DNA from 2 places in the Pseudoalteromonas sp. CnMc7-15 genome. Region 2 is predicted to be linked to the other one. Evidence: riboswitches for the same ligand, from Rfam matches in the RefSeq annotation. Region 2 holds a riboswitch; the other holds the start of a gene.

Region 1 (7,203 bases), on a different contig from region 2:
ACACATCCACTTCAATACCTTGGTTATACGCCAGCTCATTAAGCCAGCGAACTTGATTGATACTCTCCAACACAAAGGTACGTACCCCAGCGTCTAAGAATTCGCCTAACTGCTGGCGCGATTTTGCCGGCCCGGTGTTGAGGATGCGTTGTGCACCAACATGCTGTGAAAGCACCTGATTGAGCTCACCGCTGCTGGCGACATCAAAGTCAAAGCCAGCGGCTGCCAGAGTCTCGACAACCGCAGATAAAGGATTAGCTTTTACCGCATACCATAACTTCACCACATCTTGCGCCATCAGCTCATCAAGGTGCTTACGTAGACTGTCAAGATCGTAGACAAAGCAAGGTTCTTGGCGCTCCTGAGTGAGGGTATCAAAAGCGTTTAACAATGCGCCAGAGACAGGCATTAGCGTAATACCTCTTCTAACTCCAGCGATGCATCGCTGTGCTGATCGCGATATTTTACGATAAGCGCACAGCTCATACTGAGCCCTTGTTCGCGTCCCCAAGTGCTAGAGCTTGGGCGGGAGCCAGGTATAACGATGGCGTTGGCCGGAATCGCTTCGCCCTTATCGAGTTGTCGCTCGTTAACGCAGTCATATACTGGGATAGTGGCGCTTAAACGTACACCAGGGGCGAGTACCGCACCTTGGCGAACCACCACCCCTTCGACAATGACACAGCCCGCGCCGATAAAGGCATCATCTTCAATCACCACAGGGTTAGCGCCAATTGGCTCGAGCACGCCACCTAATTGCACGGCGGCACTGAGGTGAACGTTTTTGCCCACTTGCGCACATGACCCCACCAAGGCATGACTGTCGACCATAGTTCCACTATCGATGAAGGCACCAATATTGACATATGCAGGTGGCATGATGATGGTGCCAGGGGCAACGTAAGCGCCTCGACGCACAGCACTACCGCCAGGCACCATACGAACATTATCTTGGGCGCTAAAACCGCGAGGAGCTAGATTATGCTTATCAACAAAGCCGCCCGCAAACTCGGTGTTATTACCATTTTTGAAGGCTTCGAGAATGCCTTTTTTTACGTCCACATTGGCGTGCCATTGGCCGTGTTCGTCTTGTGTTGCGGCGCGTACGTGGCCGCTTTCGAGGTCATTTAGTAAGTCTAACCAACTCATAACTGAGGTACCTTGTTAACTAATTTTATCAATGTGCCCACGCAACAATGCGTTCATGGGCATTAAGAAGTGGTTGTGTGTCATTAAGCTCAAGGTGGCTTAATGGTGGTCGTAATACCGGGCTGTTGAGGCGTTCAAGAGCATGCAAAAGGCACTTAACGGGCACTGGATTGGCTGCACTGAACAGCGCATCAATTGCACTGCGCCAGGTGACAAAGGCATTGATGCTTTGCCCTTGAAGGCATTGTTGTACCAGGTGCTGTGTCTGCTGTGGCCAGACGTTGGCGGCCACAGATACAAGGCCCGCTGCACCGGCCTGAGCAAAATAAGGCATCAGCGCGTCGTCGCCACTGAAAATTGCTAACTCAGGCGCGGCTTCGCGGTAAGTCTCAAATTGTGCAATATCACCGCTGGCTTCTTTAAGTGCCCAGCACAGTGGGTGCTGCTGTAGCTGTGCTAAGACTGTTGGGGGAATACTAACTGCGGCGCGTCCGGGCACGTTGTACAACATGCACGGCTTTTTGCTGGCATCCAGCAGTGCCGAGTACCAATGTAGCTGCCCTTGAATACCCGGTTTAGCATATAGGGGCGCTCCCAGAAGGTAGGCGTCTATGGGGTGTTGGTTACAAAAACTAAGCCATTGTAGTTGCTGGCTAAGATTAAACCCCCCCACGCCAACCATCAGTGGCACACGCAAGGTGAGCGCCGTAACGTGACGAACTACGGCTTGTTGCTCATCTATACTGAGAGCCAGAGCTTCACCAGTAGAGCCAAGAATAAGAATGCCGTTTCCCGCTTGCTCTTGCTCGCGCACAAGTAGGGTTAAGGTGTTAAAATCAATACTGCCGTCAGCATGCATCGGAGTGATCAATGCTGTCCAGACAATGGTATCTGCTAAAGAATGAGTTGTAGTCATCTCTCACGAACTTAGTGCGAGTTCGATTGAATTAGGAAGGGGTTGCCCGCCTCGCATCGAACTGGTTAAATTCGAAGAGCGAATGGGCTTAAAACACAGAGCCAAATGGGCCCAGCGTTACTAAGACCAGAAGCTCTCCACCAAAAACATAGCGCTAAGCGCTTATGGTGACAGTCGCTGGGATTCAACCCATGCGCCCGAGACAGTAAGTAGCAAACTTTACAGGTCTCTCGGCGTACATTCCCCTCGTTATGGTGCTTTGGAGTTTGCTCTCCTTCCCATAACTACCTGAATGACGCTCCTCTTCTAGCCCTTGCGACCACAGCACATGCGGCCGACTCAATAAGGGTGCCTTTTTATTCAATCACTTTATGCTTAACGCTGTCAACGCTAAAGCGAGAACAAATTTTACAAAGGCTGATTTTGTGTCAGTATTAAGGGGTTATTGCAAAGGCCCTCTTATGCAACGTCTTACCAAACACTTACAAAAACGTTATTTCTGGGCAGCCAGTGTGCTTGTTGTTGTCATACTTAGCTCTACAGTGTATGTGATGAAAAGTATCAATATGCAGCGAAATGACGCGAAAGTAATAAATATTGCAGGTATGCAGCGGATGCTTTCGCAGAAGATTGCATTGCATAAATTGGCCGTCAATGACCGTGCTGTAAGTTTTGAGCAGCAGCAACTCGCTCGTGCCACTATGCGCTTTTATAATAACCATGAGTTTTTATTAGGCTCACAGTTGGTGCAGCAAAGCCCTCAGGTGCTGGCGCTTTATCACCAGCAGGGCTTGGATGGTCGGGTGCGCCAGTATGTGCAGTTAGCGAGTCGCAGCGATGCACCTTTAAGTGCTTTTCAGGGTCAAAAACTACTGTCGTTATTGCAGGACTTAGATGCTGTTGTCACCGTATTAGAGTCAAAATCTAAGCAAAAAATAGAACATTTACAGCTTGTTATTCCCCTTTTAACGCTGGCAGCCATTGCTACTATTTTATGTGAGTGGTGGCTCATCTTTAATCCTTTGACACGTCGAGTGTCAGCCATTCTTTATCGGCTTCGTTACCAACGGCGTCAAGCCGCGCATGCGCATCGGGTAAAATCTGACTTTTTAGCTAATATGAGTCATGAGCTAATGACGCCAATTACGGGGATTATTGGCCTATTGGACTCTCATAATGCGGCTGGTCGCGAAGAACAGCAAACGGCATTGGGCTGCGCCCGACATTTGCAGGCGCTAGTGCAAGAAATGTTGGAATTGCAGAAGCTTAAGTCGGGAGCGTTTACTACTTTAGTGACCGAGCAGTCATTAAAGCAAACGGTGAGTGCAATATTGGCGCCTTGGCAGCTTAAGTCTGAAACCCTGCAGCGATTGAGTGTCGAGGGTGAAGATAGCCTACCTGTTCAAGCACAAACTGATCATCTGCATTTAATCCAAGCAGTTAATCAGCTATTGAGCAACGCCTTTATACATACGCGCGCTGCGGTGCATGTGCAATTTGAATACCATGAACCATCTGGGCTGCTGAGTGTTGTCGTTAAAGATAACGGCGATGGCATTGCTACTGCTGATATTGAGGCTGCTCAGCAACATGCTGTGTATTACAACACCGAGCAGGTACAGCACTTTCAGGGCGCGAAATTAGGTCTCAGCCTCGTGTATGCGTTGGCTCAAGAGGTGGGTGGAAGCCTTACGATTCGTAGTACCACAACAGGCACTGAGGCCAAGCTAACTTGGCCCGTACTTACTATCGACAAAGCCCGGTTAGAGCCAAGCAGCCAGCATGGCGATATTCTGATTGTTGAAGATAACCCAATAAATCAGTTAGTGCTTGCTAAACAAGCTCAGCAAATAGGCTTTAACACCACCATTGTTGATGATGGTGAGCAAGCACTCAATAAATTACTAGAACATCACTATCAATGCGTATTAATGGATTTAAATATGCCAAACAAAGACGGCATAAGTACCATTATTGAGATTCGTGAGCGCTTAGCGCTCAGCGTGCCTATTTTTTTGGTGACTGCCAGTCAAGATGAGCATCGCATCGCGCAGAGTATCACTGTCGGTGCCAATGCCGTACTTAACAAGCCGGTCAATACTCAGCAGTTGAGCGCGTTATTGAAAAAACACGTTATTGAGAGGGCTGCCTTTTCGTAACCGTAAATCCTTGTTCGCGCAGTAGGTTAACGAGCCCATTTTTTTCCGGTAAATGGAGCGCACCTACGGCGATAAACAGTGACTGCTGCTGCATTGGCTGGTTAAGTTGTGCGACCCAGTTTTGATTACGCTCAATAAGTAAAATATGCTCGTTAAGTTGGCCGAATTCAGAGTCATCAAAAGCATCGTGGTAGTACTGCCTCAGTATGTCAGTATCTCCCTGCTTCCACGCGCTGATCAATCGAGCAAAATAGTGGTCGAGGTCTTTGAGTTGGCGAAAAGTATCGTTGACCATTTCATCAGCGTAATTATCTAAGGCGCTGAACATTTCTAGTTGCTGCTCTAGCGACTCGAGCTCCATTATCGGCTTACCTATTGCGTTTGCCTTAGCTAACACTTGCTTGTCGATTCCGTTTTGCTCTGAATAGCCTGCATTTTGATACTCGATTTGCACCATAGTGAGTAAAACGGCCCAAGGCTTTAAGCCCGAGAACATGGCAATATTAATACTCTTTTGTGCAAAATAGTCACTGAGGCGTTGATAATTTTTACTGCTCAGTTCAGTTTCTAGCGTGCGGCCGTTACGCAGCATCATTAGCGGCATGGAGCGTTGTTGAATCTGCATAGGTGAGAGCGCGCTAATATCTACTTCAACGACCACTTTATCACTGCGGCTGATTGCTTGCTCAACATAAGAGGGGAGGCCTTTCATTGCTTCATCACCAACATGCACAGTGCCAAACAAATAGGAAGTAACGCCATTTTTCTCCACTTGCCACAGTGCCGGAGTGGTGTTTGCGAGGCAGAGCTGAGTGAAAAATGCAAAACAAATGTACAGCAGTGGCCAGAAGGTTTTTTTCATAATGGTATCCAGAGGTAGTTGTTTTTAGCCAGTGTAACTGAGTTCGGTAATTTAGCCTATTGGCTGACCATTTTTACTAAAAATATTCAGCTGTTACAGCACACTATGTTAAATACGTTTTAATGTCGCAATGAAAAAGTTGGAATTATTTTTCTCTTAACTGACTTTTGAGGTTTTTTTATGTGATTAATGTCGTCATTTTTAGTTGTTTCGCATTGTTTTTATGGTTGACTTAGAGGGGCTGCCAAGGTACTAATAGAAAAAGAGCGCAGAAATGCGGTAACAAACTTAAAAAAGCGAAGCGAAAAGTACATGTTGAATACGCAACTTAGCCTAGTCCTAGTGATTAACGTCGTGGTGATTATTATTACCACGGGGGCTTTGTAGTGCGTTAAAAAAGTAATTTCGCAAAGAAGCCCCCCGCACTGAAAAGTTCGGGGGGCTTCTTCGTTTATGGGCCAACACATTGAGGAATGAGGAAAAATGACTGGCGCAGAATTAGTGATCGACATATTAGCCAAAGAGGGCATAAACGAGGTATTTGGTTACCCTGGTGGGGCCATCATGCCCATTTACGATGCCCTTTATGAATCTCCAGTCACTCATTACTTAACTCGCCATGAGCAAGGAGCTGGCTTCGCCGCTGTGGGTTATGCATGCAGTAGCGGCAAACTGGGTGTGTGCATGGCCACTAGTGGCCCGGGAGCCACAAACCTGATCACCGCCCTTGCCGATGCCATGATGGACTCCGTGCCGTTATTAGCCATCACCGGGCAGGTACCCACAGCGGCAATCGGCTCGGATGCATTCCAAGAAGTTGACGTCTTGGGAATGTCTCTTTCATGCACTAAGCATAGTTTTATGGTTGAGCGCAGTGAAGATTTAGCGCATACCCTGCAACAAGCCATCCACTTAGCTCAAAGTGGTCGTCCAGGCCCTGTGCTTGTTGATATTCCAAAAGATATTCAAATGAATGAGGCGCATTACCAGCCTTGGCTAGCCGAATCAGAGCCGACGTCGCAACCTTGCCAGCAACAAGTTCAATTGGCTAATCAGTTGCTAAGCGAAGCTCAGCGGCCAGTGGCCTATATCGGTGGTGGGGTTCAAAGTGCTGGAGCCCAGCAGCAACTCATGCAGTTTCTATACAAGACCAATATGCCAGCGGTGCAAACACTTAAGGCGTTAGGCAGCGTCACACCGGATTATCCACTTAATTTGGGCATGTTAGGTATGCATGGCACTAAGGCCGCTAACTTGGCGGTACAAGAATGTGACCTGCTGTTGTGTATAGGTGCCCGTTTTGACGATCGCGTGACCGGCAACCTGACTAAGTTCGCGGCGAACGCGAAAGTTGTGCACCTTGATATCGATGCTGCTGAAGTTGGCAAGCGAAAGCCTACAGATGCATCGCTGGTGGCGGATTTAAAAATATCACTGCCGCAATTGCAGTGTTTTGTCAGCGAGCCGCAATGGTGTAACTATGTTGAGGAGCTAAACCAAGAGCATGCGTGGCGCTACGACTACCCCGGTGAAACCGTGTATGCACCAGCTTTACTTAATCAACTGTCGCAGCAGCTAAGTGCCGATGCAGTGGTATGTTGTGACGTTGGTCAGCACCAAATGTGGGTCGCGCAGCACATGCAATTTAGCCACCCGAGCAACCATTTAAGTAGCGGCGGCGCAGGAACTATGGGGTTTGGTTTACCTGCTGCCATTGGCGCGAAAATCGCCCGCCCCGAAGATACCGTGGTGGTGGTCTCTGGTGATGGCTCCATCATGATGAATATTCAAGAGCTGGCCACCATCCGCCGTAATAATTTAGATATTAAAATAGTGGTTATTGATAACCAAAGGTTGGGTATGGTGCGCCAATGGCAGCAGCTATTTTTCGCTGAACGCTACAGTGAAACGACCCTTTCTGACAATCCAGATTTTGTCGCTTTAGCGCGCGTTTTTGGCATCGCAGGGCGCTGCATCACTTCCCAGGAGCAAGTACAGGCTGCGCTTAGCGAGTTGCATAGCAGTGACGGCCCGTATTTGCTGCATGTGTGTATTGATGATGCCGATAACGTCTGGCCATTGGTACCGCCAGGTGCCGCGAACGATCAAATGCTGAC
Region 2 (7,203 bases):
TGGCTAACATCGGCTCGATGTACTCATCGAACGCTTCAATAACGGCTTTGTAGCGTTTTGCCAGCGACAAGTGCGAGGCGTCAGACTTGGCTTGCTCAACCAAGTTGTAAATGGCATTTTCGTTATGTCGATAGAGCTTAACGATTTTGCGAACCCGTTCATCCATAATCCGGCTGTAACGACTAATATCCATGTAATCAGCATCATCTACCGCTTGTGCCAATTTAGTGCTTAAGCGTTGCAGGTCTTCCACCAAAACGTGAATCTCTGCGGCCACACCAAGACTTTCATCTTGCAGCAAGTAAGCGGCAAAATCACTAATGGCGCGGTTAATCTCCAACTGCGAAGACTTGGCCAAGGGCACCAAGATATCTTGATTGAGTAGGCGGTTGGTTTCTTTGTATATTTGCGCGCCGGAATAATGGGGAAAGTGCTGCTTCACTATACTCTGCACTTCTTTAATACTGAAATCGCCCATCTTGTAGCGTTTAATCAGAGTTTCCAGCACCGGCCATAGCTCTATCAGCGTATTGAGAACGCGCTTGGCTAGTATCATGTTATGTATTCTTTGTGCTTGGCAATGGGGAGCGATTATAACGAAAGCGAACTAAGGGTAAAACAGCTTTTGCGCCGTTGCGCAAGCTTTACACGAGGGGAGTAAAAAAATTGTCATATTAGCGTATTTGGTAATAGCCCCGGGACATAAGCGGTGTTAGAATTCGCGCCGCTTGCAGACCAAAAACCTGTTATTGGTCTGACAATTAACCCAGGGTACTCCTAAGTTTGTTTTTTGTAGCGCGGGTGTGTGCATACGGGCAGTAAACTTAGCAGTATTGTTCTATTCGCCTATAGCAAGGAAAAATACCAAAAATGGTCAGTGCGCTCATCTTGACGCTCATTGCCGTGGCCTTTGTGCTTATTGTCGTGGAAGATGTCATCCACGTGAATAAGGCTAAAACCACGCTGTTTTTCGGCACCCTGTGCTGGATCATCCTCTTTATCTCCCCACTAAACGGTCACTCCCTCGACCACATTAAGCATGAACTCAATGAGAATATTTTAGAAATTGCCACCCTTTGGCTATTTTTAATGGCGGCAATGACCTTTGTTGCCTATCTCAATTCGAAAGGGTTCATTCAAAACTTAGTGCAACGCGTATTGCCCAGCGAAATTAGTGAGCGTAAATTAATGTTCCTGATTGCTGGTTTTGCCTTTTTGTTTTCGTCGATTTCCGACAATATCACCGCAACCTTAGTGTCGTTGGCGGTGGTGATGTCGTTGAAGTTAGACGGACGCAAGCTGGTCAAGTACGCTACGTTAATCATCTTCGCGGTTAACTCAGGGGGGGTGTCGCTTATTACCGGTGATGTCACCACGCTAATGATCTTCCTTGCTGATAAAGTCACCATAGCTAATCTTCTGCTGCTAGTGGCCCCAGCAGCACTGAGCGTTATTGTGCTCGCTGCTTTGTTATCGATGAAAATGAATGGTCGAGTGAGCTTCGCCTTGGGCGAGCCCAAAGCGATAGAAAAGACCGATATTACCATTGCGGCTATTTTTATCTCCACCATTGTCGGTACTCTAACAATGAGTGTGCTGTATTCCATTCCGCCTTTGCTGACCTTTTTGTTCGGGCTTTCGGTGATGTTCCTAAGCGCCCAGTTCTTGATGCGTAAAAAAGACGTGAATAAAAAAATCATCGACTACATTCGTGAAATTGAATACGACACCTTACTGTTCTTTGTTGGTGTGTTGCTGTTGGTCGGTGCGCTAAAAGAGGTTGGAGTGCTGGCGCAATTTACCCACTTGTATGAAGTATTGGCACCGAATCAAGCCAACTACTTGATGGGCATACTCTCGGCAGCGGTGGATAATGTGCCACTGACCGCAGCGTTATTAAAAGCAGATATTCACATGCAAACCCGTGACTGGCTCGCGTTTACCTATGCCACCGGCGTGGGTGGGTCGATGCTAGTTATCGGCTCGGCCGCAGGTATCATTGCCATGAGTAAGGTGCGTGACCTTACCTTTATGAGCTATCTGCGCAATACGGTGTACTTATTAATTGCTTATTCAGTAGGTTACAGCGGAGCCTACTTGATGGGTGCGTTTGTTTAAGTACTGCAAAGTGGTATATCATTGACAGTATGAGGGCCATTATTTTGGCCCTCAAAATGCACACATATAGGCATGGATTGCGATTACACGGTAAAAAGGATTGGCGCCGATTTTTTAGTTATTAGCAGTGATGTGCACCTTGGTTCTTAGAACTGGTCGTTGATCGCTGCAAAACATTTCCTTTCTCTGTAAGCTTCGCTTTTTATATCGGTGTTTAATTAGCTGCATCTATGTATTCAGAGGCCATATGACGTTAGAAGTAATACAGAATCCAGAACAAGACTTACTCGACTTTATTGCTCAGCAAATCAGCCAATATAATTGGGCCCATTGGCAAAATGTAGAACGCAAACCTTTAGCGGTTAGCTGGCGCGATGAACAAGGCGAAGTAAAAGCCGGTGCCAGTGGTCGCACCTTTGGTCATTGGTTGCTATTGGATTATCTTTGGGTGAGTGACACATTGCGTGGGCAAGGCATCGGCTCACAGTGTCTCACTGCCATAGAACAAGCTGCAAAGGCGCGCGGGTGCACCTATGTGCTGCTCGATACCTTGGATTTTCAGGCGCAACCGTTTTATGAGCGCCATGGCTATGAAACGCAATGGGTGCAACAGCAGTATCCGCTTAACGGCAAAAAATATTTTATGAGCAAACAGCTTCATGAGTAAGCCGAGACGGTACTTAAAAAGAACAAGGAGGTTAGTTTTGGCGGCATTACTGTTTGGTTTTATATTCGCGTTTCTAGTGCCCGAGCCGGTGACCATTCCCGTGCATGGGGCAAGTAGCGCTGATTGGCATCAAGATACCTTTTGGTATGAACCTTGGGGAAGCTCTGGGATGCATAAAGGGGTAGATATTTTTGCCAATAAAGGCACTGACGTGGTGGCCGCTTCACATCACTTGGTGATTTATCGTGGACAGTGGCCCAAGGGCGGCAATGTGATGATTGCCCTCGGACCAAAATGGCGATTACACTATTATGCTCATCTAGACAGCTTCAGTGATAGCGAACGTCGTTGGTTTAGTGGCGGTGAGCAAATAGGCAGTGTTGGCACCAGCGGCAATGCCCAAGGTAAAGCCGCTCATTTACACTACTCATTGGTGACTTTAATTCCTTACTTTTGGCTTATTGATAGCGCCCCCCAAGGCGTCAAGAAAGCCTTCTACCTCAACCCTATAACTTATTTCGGCAACTAACGGAGCAACGGATGCGATTAGTATTACTGGCTTTGGCGTTTATTTTACTGCTATGCAGTTGCGCAGAACCCGTCCCTGCACAAAAGCGCGATTATGTCGGGCACTGGCAAAGTCCCAGCATGAGTCTATTGATTCTTGAAGATGGCTCAGTTGCCTATAAACGCTATAAAAACGGGGGCTCCACCTCAGTGGAAGGGCCGCTGCAATCATTTGAGGGTGACAACTTCAGTGTTGGCATTGGTTTTTTCAGCACCACCTTCATCGTCAACGAGCCACCCAACAACAACGACGGTCAGTGGACTATGGTTGTTGACAATGAACGGCTAATAAAACAACCGTCTGCCTACAGCCACTAAATTCAGTTTTCATCAAACAAGGAAGACCCCAGTGAGTCAACTTACCCGCAAAAAGCAATTTGCCATGCGTGCGGTGATCACCCGCGCTTTATACACCGGTGCATTATTTATCTATGTACTGTTTTTTATTAATTTTATGATGGAGCAGAGCTTTTGGGCGCAAGCGATATCGGTGTTGATATTTAGTTTTATGCTCAGTGCCCAGTATCAATGGAGCATCGAGCCCATACGCTGTAGTGCCATATTTGTTGAGCATGGGGTACTGAACTTACTTGATACGCCGATAAAGCTCGCTGATGTCAAAGAGGTCATTTACTGCCAGCACCAGCGTTATGAACATATTGTTCGTTTTCGCTATCACAATAGAACTTTTCAAGACTTTGAGCTCTCCTCGAGTGACCTGATAGCCGATTTACAGCTTTATCATTTTTTAGTGGCCCAAGGTTTGGTGGTGCGCATGACTGAAGATAGTAGTCAGTTTTCTTAGATATTGGCGAGCACTCACTATTAGCTTATCTCATGACGATTTTATTCACAGGAAAGGTAACTTTATTTTTCACACAATATCGAGCATTTATTCTTTATAAGAAAATTTTTATAAATTGATTGTTGCGTAATTAAGGAATTATAACGTTGGCTTTTTAATGAAAAAGAGGTGTTTAGATTTATTTATTGTTGATAGGTTAATAGTGGTTTGATTGAAAAATAATCAACTTAGTTTCTGTTTATATAAATGATAAGTTTATGTAGCATTTTTGTTTCCAAACTATTGTTAAGGAAATAGAAATGAGACAAAAAATTTTATCAGCCTGTGTGTTGGCGTTGCTCTTTTTCGTGGCCAATAATGTATTGGCATCTAGCTCACAAATAAAAGTAACAGACTACAATACCTTCTATGATACCCAAGTAAACAGTGTAAATTGCGGAGGGTATTGGGACGAGCGATTAGTGAGAGTCTGTGATTATAGAACCGAGTTAGTAGACGTTTCTTACAAACGTTGTCACTACAGGCTCAGTGCACCGGCTCCTAATAGCGATGCGCCAGAGTGGCAAACTCGCGTTGTATTATCAACACAAAGTTGCCCAGCAAACTGGACAATTGCCGGACCTTCTGGCCAGGCTCCCGGTGGCGTATATATGCATCAACACAACTCCTATTTCACTCAACAAGAAGAGCAAACCGTCGAATATAATTGTCGTATGGAAACGCGAACTGTTTGGGTGCCAGTTGATGGTGAGCATTGCCCCATACAACCTTAATTAGATTCCATAATCGGCAATACACAGGCTGGCTGCGGCCAACTTGTGTATCCAAGCAATCATTCACCGCCAGAACACCTCCAGTGAAGTGTGATATTGACTTCTAGCCGTCTGCTAGGTACATTGCTGATTCACTTCGGTCGCAAGATCGAATGTGTCGCAGAAGAGGTGCGATAGCTAGGTAGTAAACGTGAGGCCGACGACAGCCTTTGATCGTTTATGAGGGAGACTATCGCCGAGGAAGTGCATTGTGCGTCGCAATGGCTTTCGGTTCTTGAGGCTGAATCCTCGGAACTGTCACCTGTAGGGGTGGAGGGCTTCTGGCAATGGACATTCTTACCTTTTTAGTCTTGCCAAGTTCTCCTGATTGTATTTGAAAAATAACTCGTTTTTCATCTCGGAGAGATAATGAATCAGGAATATTCTGTCGCCAAGTTTGGCGGCACTTCAGTGGCCGATCATGGCGCTATGAACCGGTGTGCACAAATCATCGCTGCTAATAACAACGTGCGTGTAGTAGTTGTCAGCGCCAGTGCCGGGGTCACCAATCACCTGGTAGCGTTATGCCAAAGTGCATTGACGCCACAGCAGCGCCAAGCGCACATCGATGGGGTGATCGCTATCCAGCTTAATATTCTCGAATATGTCAGCCTTGATGCCGATTTAGCCCACGGCTTTGATGTCACCTTGAGCGCTTTTCGAAGCAGCGCTGAGCAAGCGCCACAATCGAGCGCTCACAGCGATGAGCTACTGAGTTTTGGCGAGCGCTTCTCCTCTTATTTGTTTACTCAGGTATTACGGGAACACGGCGTGGCGGCAACGCGCTTTGATGTGCGTTCGGTGCTCAAAACAGATAGTCAGTTTGGTAAAGCCCAGCCCAATATTAAAGCTACGGCACAGCAAGCCCATGCCCAATTGCTGCCGTTGCTTAAAGATCAAGTGGTTGTCACTCAGGGCTTTATGGGCAGTGATGACTATGGCGATACCACCACCTTAGGGCGCGGGGGGTCGGATTACAGTGCGGCCTTATTAGCTGAGGCGATTGGCGCGAACAGCGTATATATTTGGACCGATGTGGTCGGTATTTTCAGCACCGATCCCAGAGTCTGTACCAAAGCCGCACCCATCGCCCACTTAAGCTTTGACGAAGCCGCCGAAATGGCAACCTTTGGCGCTAAAGTCTTACACCCGGCGACCATTTTACCCGCTGCACGCAGTGGCATCAGTGTGTTTGTCGGCTCCAGTCGCGAACCACAAGGGGGTGGAACCTGGATACAAAAAACGCCACAAGGAGACACTTTAGCTGGAGTTCGCGCTGTGACTCAGCGTAAAAACCAAATTCTCTTGACCCTGAAAAGCCCGGAAATGCTATTAGCGAGCGGCTTTTTAGCGCGGGTGTTCACTATTTTGAGTGAGCATAAAATCTCCGTTGATTTGGTCACAACTTCGGAGATAAGTGTCGCATTGACGCTTGATAATGCCCCTAATGCCAGTCGTCCGGAGCTTGATCAGCAAGCCCTCGAGCGTTTAAGCGAGTTTTGTCATGTGTCAGTTGAGAATAACCTCACATTGGTGGCGTTAATTGGCTCGGAGATTGTCCTGCGTCAGAGCGAGTTGAATTTAATGCAGGTGCTCAGTGAGTTTGATATTCGCCTCATTTGTCACGGCGCATCGAAACATAACCTGTGCTTCTTGGTTGAGCAAAGCCAGTCTGATGCGGTGGTGCAAACTATTCATCAACGGCTGCTGGAAGGTTAACAGTGAGCACCGGGCGCTGCATGTCGGTGATAAGACTGATATCAAAGTGCCCGGCAAATAGTTCCTGACAATATACCTGGCCATCAAGGGCGGCGATAAGCTCCAAAATGGGCTGGCCTAACAAGGTGGCAATAGGTTGCTTAGTCGCTTTTGCGTAGGCTTCTTTTAACGTCCAGACCCGGAAAAAGGTCTCAACATCGCGGCCAATATCTCTTGCCTCGGCCTCGGGATAATAGTGCGCCGCCAGCTTTTCAAAGGCGCGTGCGTTGTCAATTTTCTCAATATCTACGCCTAATAAGGTTGCGCCGCGCGTCATCGCCACGGCAATGTGGCCGTGAGCGTGGCTGATGACCACCCGCGCATCGAGGGGGTGGCCATTAATGCTCAGTATCAGCTGCGCCTGATCAACGTCAAATTCACTGCACCAGGCAGCAAGAGGGTAATCGCGATACTGTGGGTATAATTGTCGCGCCAGCTGTTTTATGGCCCAGCGTGTGGCGCGATATTCCTGCTGC

What was found. A riboswitch is a leader RNA that binds a small molecule or an ion and turns the genes downstream of it on or off. The one in region 2 is predicted to bind lysine.
Region 1: it holds a riboswitch for lysine, as region 2 does, so the genes downstream of both, dapA (4-hydroxy-tetrahydrodipicolinate synthase) here and lysC (lysine-sensitive aspartokinase 3) in region 2, are expected to answer to the same signal.

Annotation. Positions count from the first base shown of each region.
Region 1 covers NZ_JAKRFT010000003.1:644,957-652,159, reverse strand. Annotated here, with positions in the region: gene MHM95_RS10280 (PLP-dependent decarboxylase) at 1-409, opposite strand, end outside; gene MHM95_RS10275 (2,3,4,5-tetrahydropyridine-2,6-dicarboxylate N-succinyltransferase) at 409-1,149, opposite strand; gene dapA (4-hydroxy-tetrahydrodipicolinate synthase) at 1,178-2,065, opposite strand; lysine riboswitch at 2,188-2,379, opposite strand; gene MHM95_RS10265 (response regulator) at 2,527-4,224, shown strand; gene MHM95_RS10260 (TraB/GumN family protein) at 4,199-5,086, opposite strand; gene ilvG (acetolactate synthase 2 catalytic subunit) at 5,570-7,203, shown strand, end outside.
Region 2 covers NZ_JAKRFT010000001.1:460,860-468,062, reverse strand. Annotated here, with positions in the region: gene MHM95_RS02130 (hypothetical protein) at 1-556, opposite strand, end outside; gene nhaD (sodium:proton antiporter NhaD) at 871-2,118, shown strand; gene MHM95_RS02120 (GNAT family N-acetyltransferase) at 2,366-2,785, shown strand; gene MHM95_RS02115 (M23 family metallopeptidase) at 2,823-3,314, shown strand; gene MHM95_RS02110 (hypothetical protein) at 3,326-3,670, shown strand; gene MHM95_RS02105 (hypothetical protein) at 3,702-4,157, shown strand; gene MHM95_RS02100 (hypothetical protein) at 4,457-4,930, shown strand; lysine riboswitch at 5,086-5,258, shown strand; gene lysC (lysine-sensitive aspartokinase 3) at 5,339-6,688, shown strand; gene MHM95_RS02090 (4'-phosphopantetheinyl transferase superfamily protein) at 6,660-7,203, opposite strand, start outside.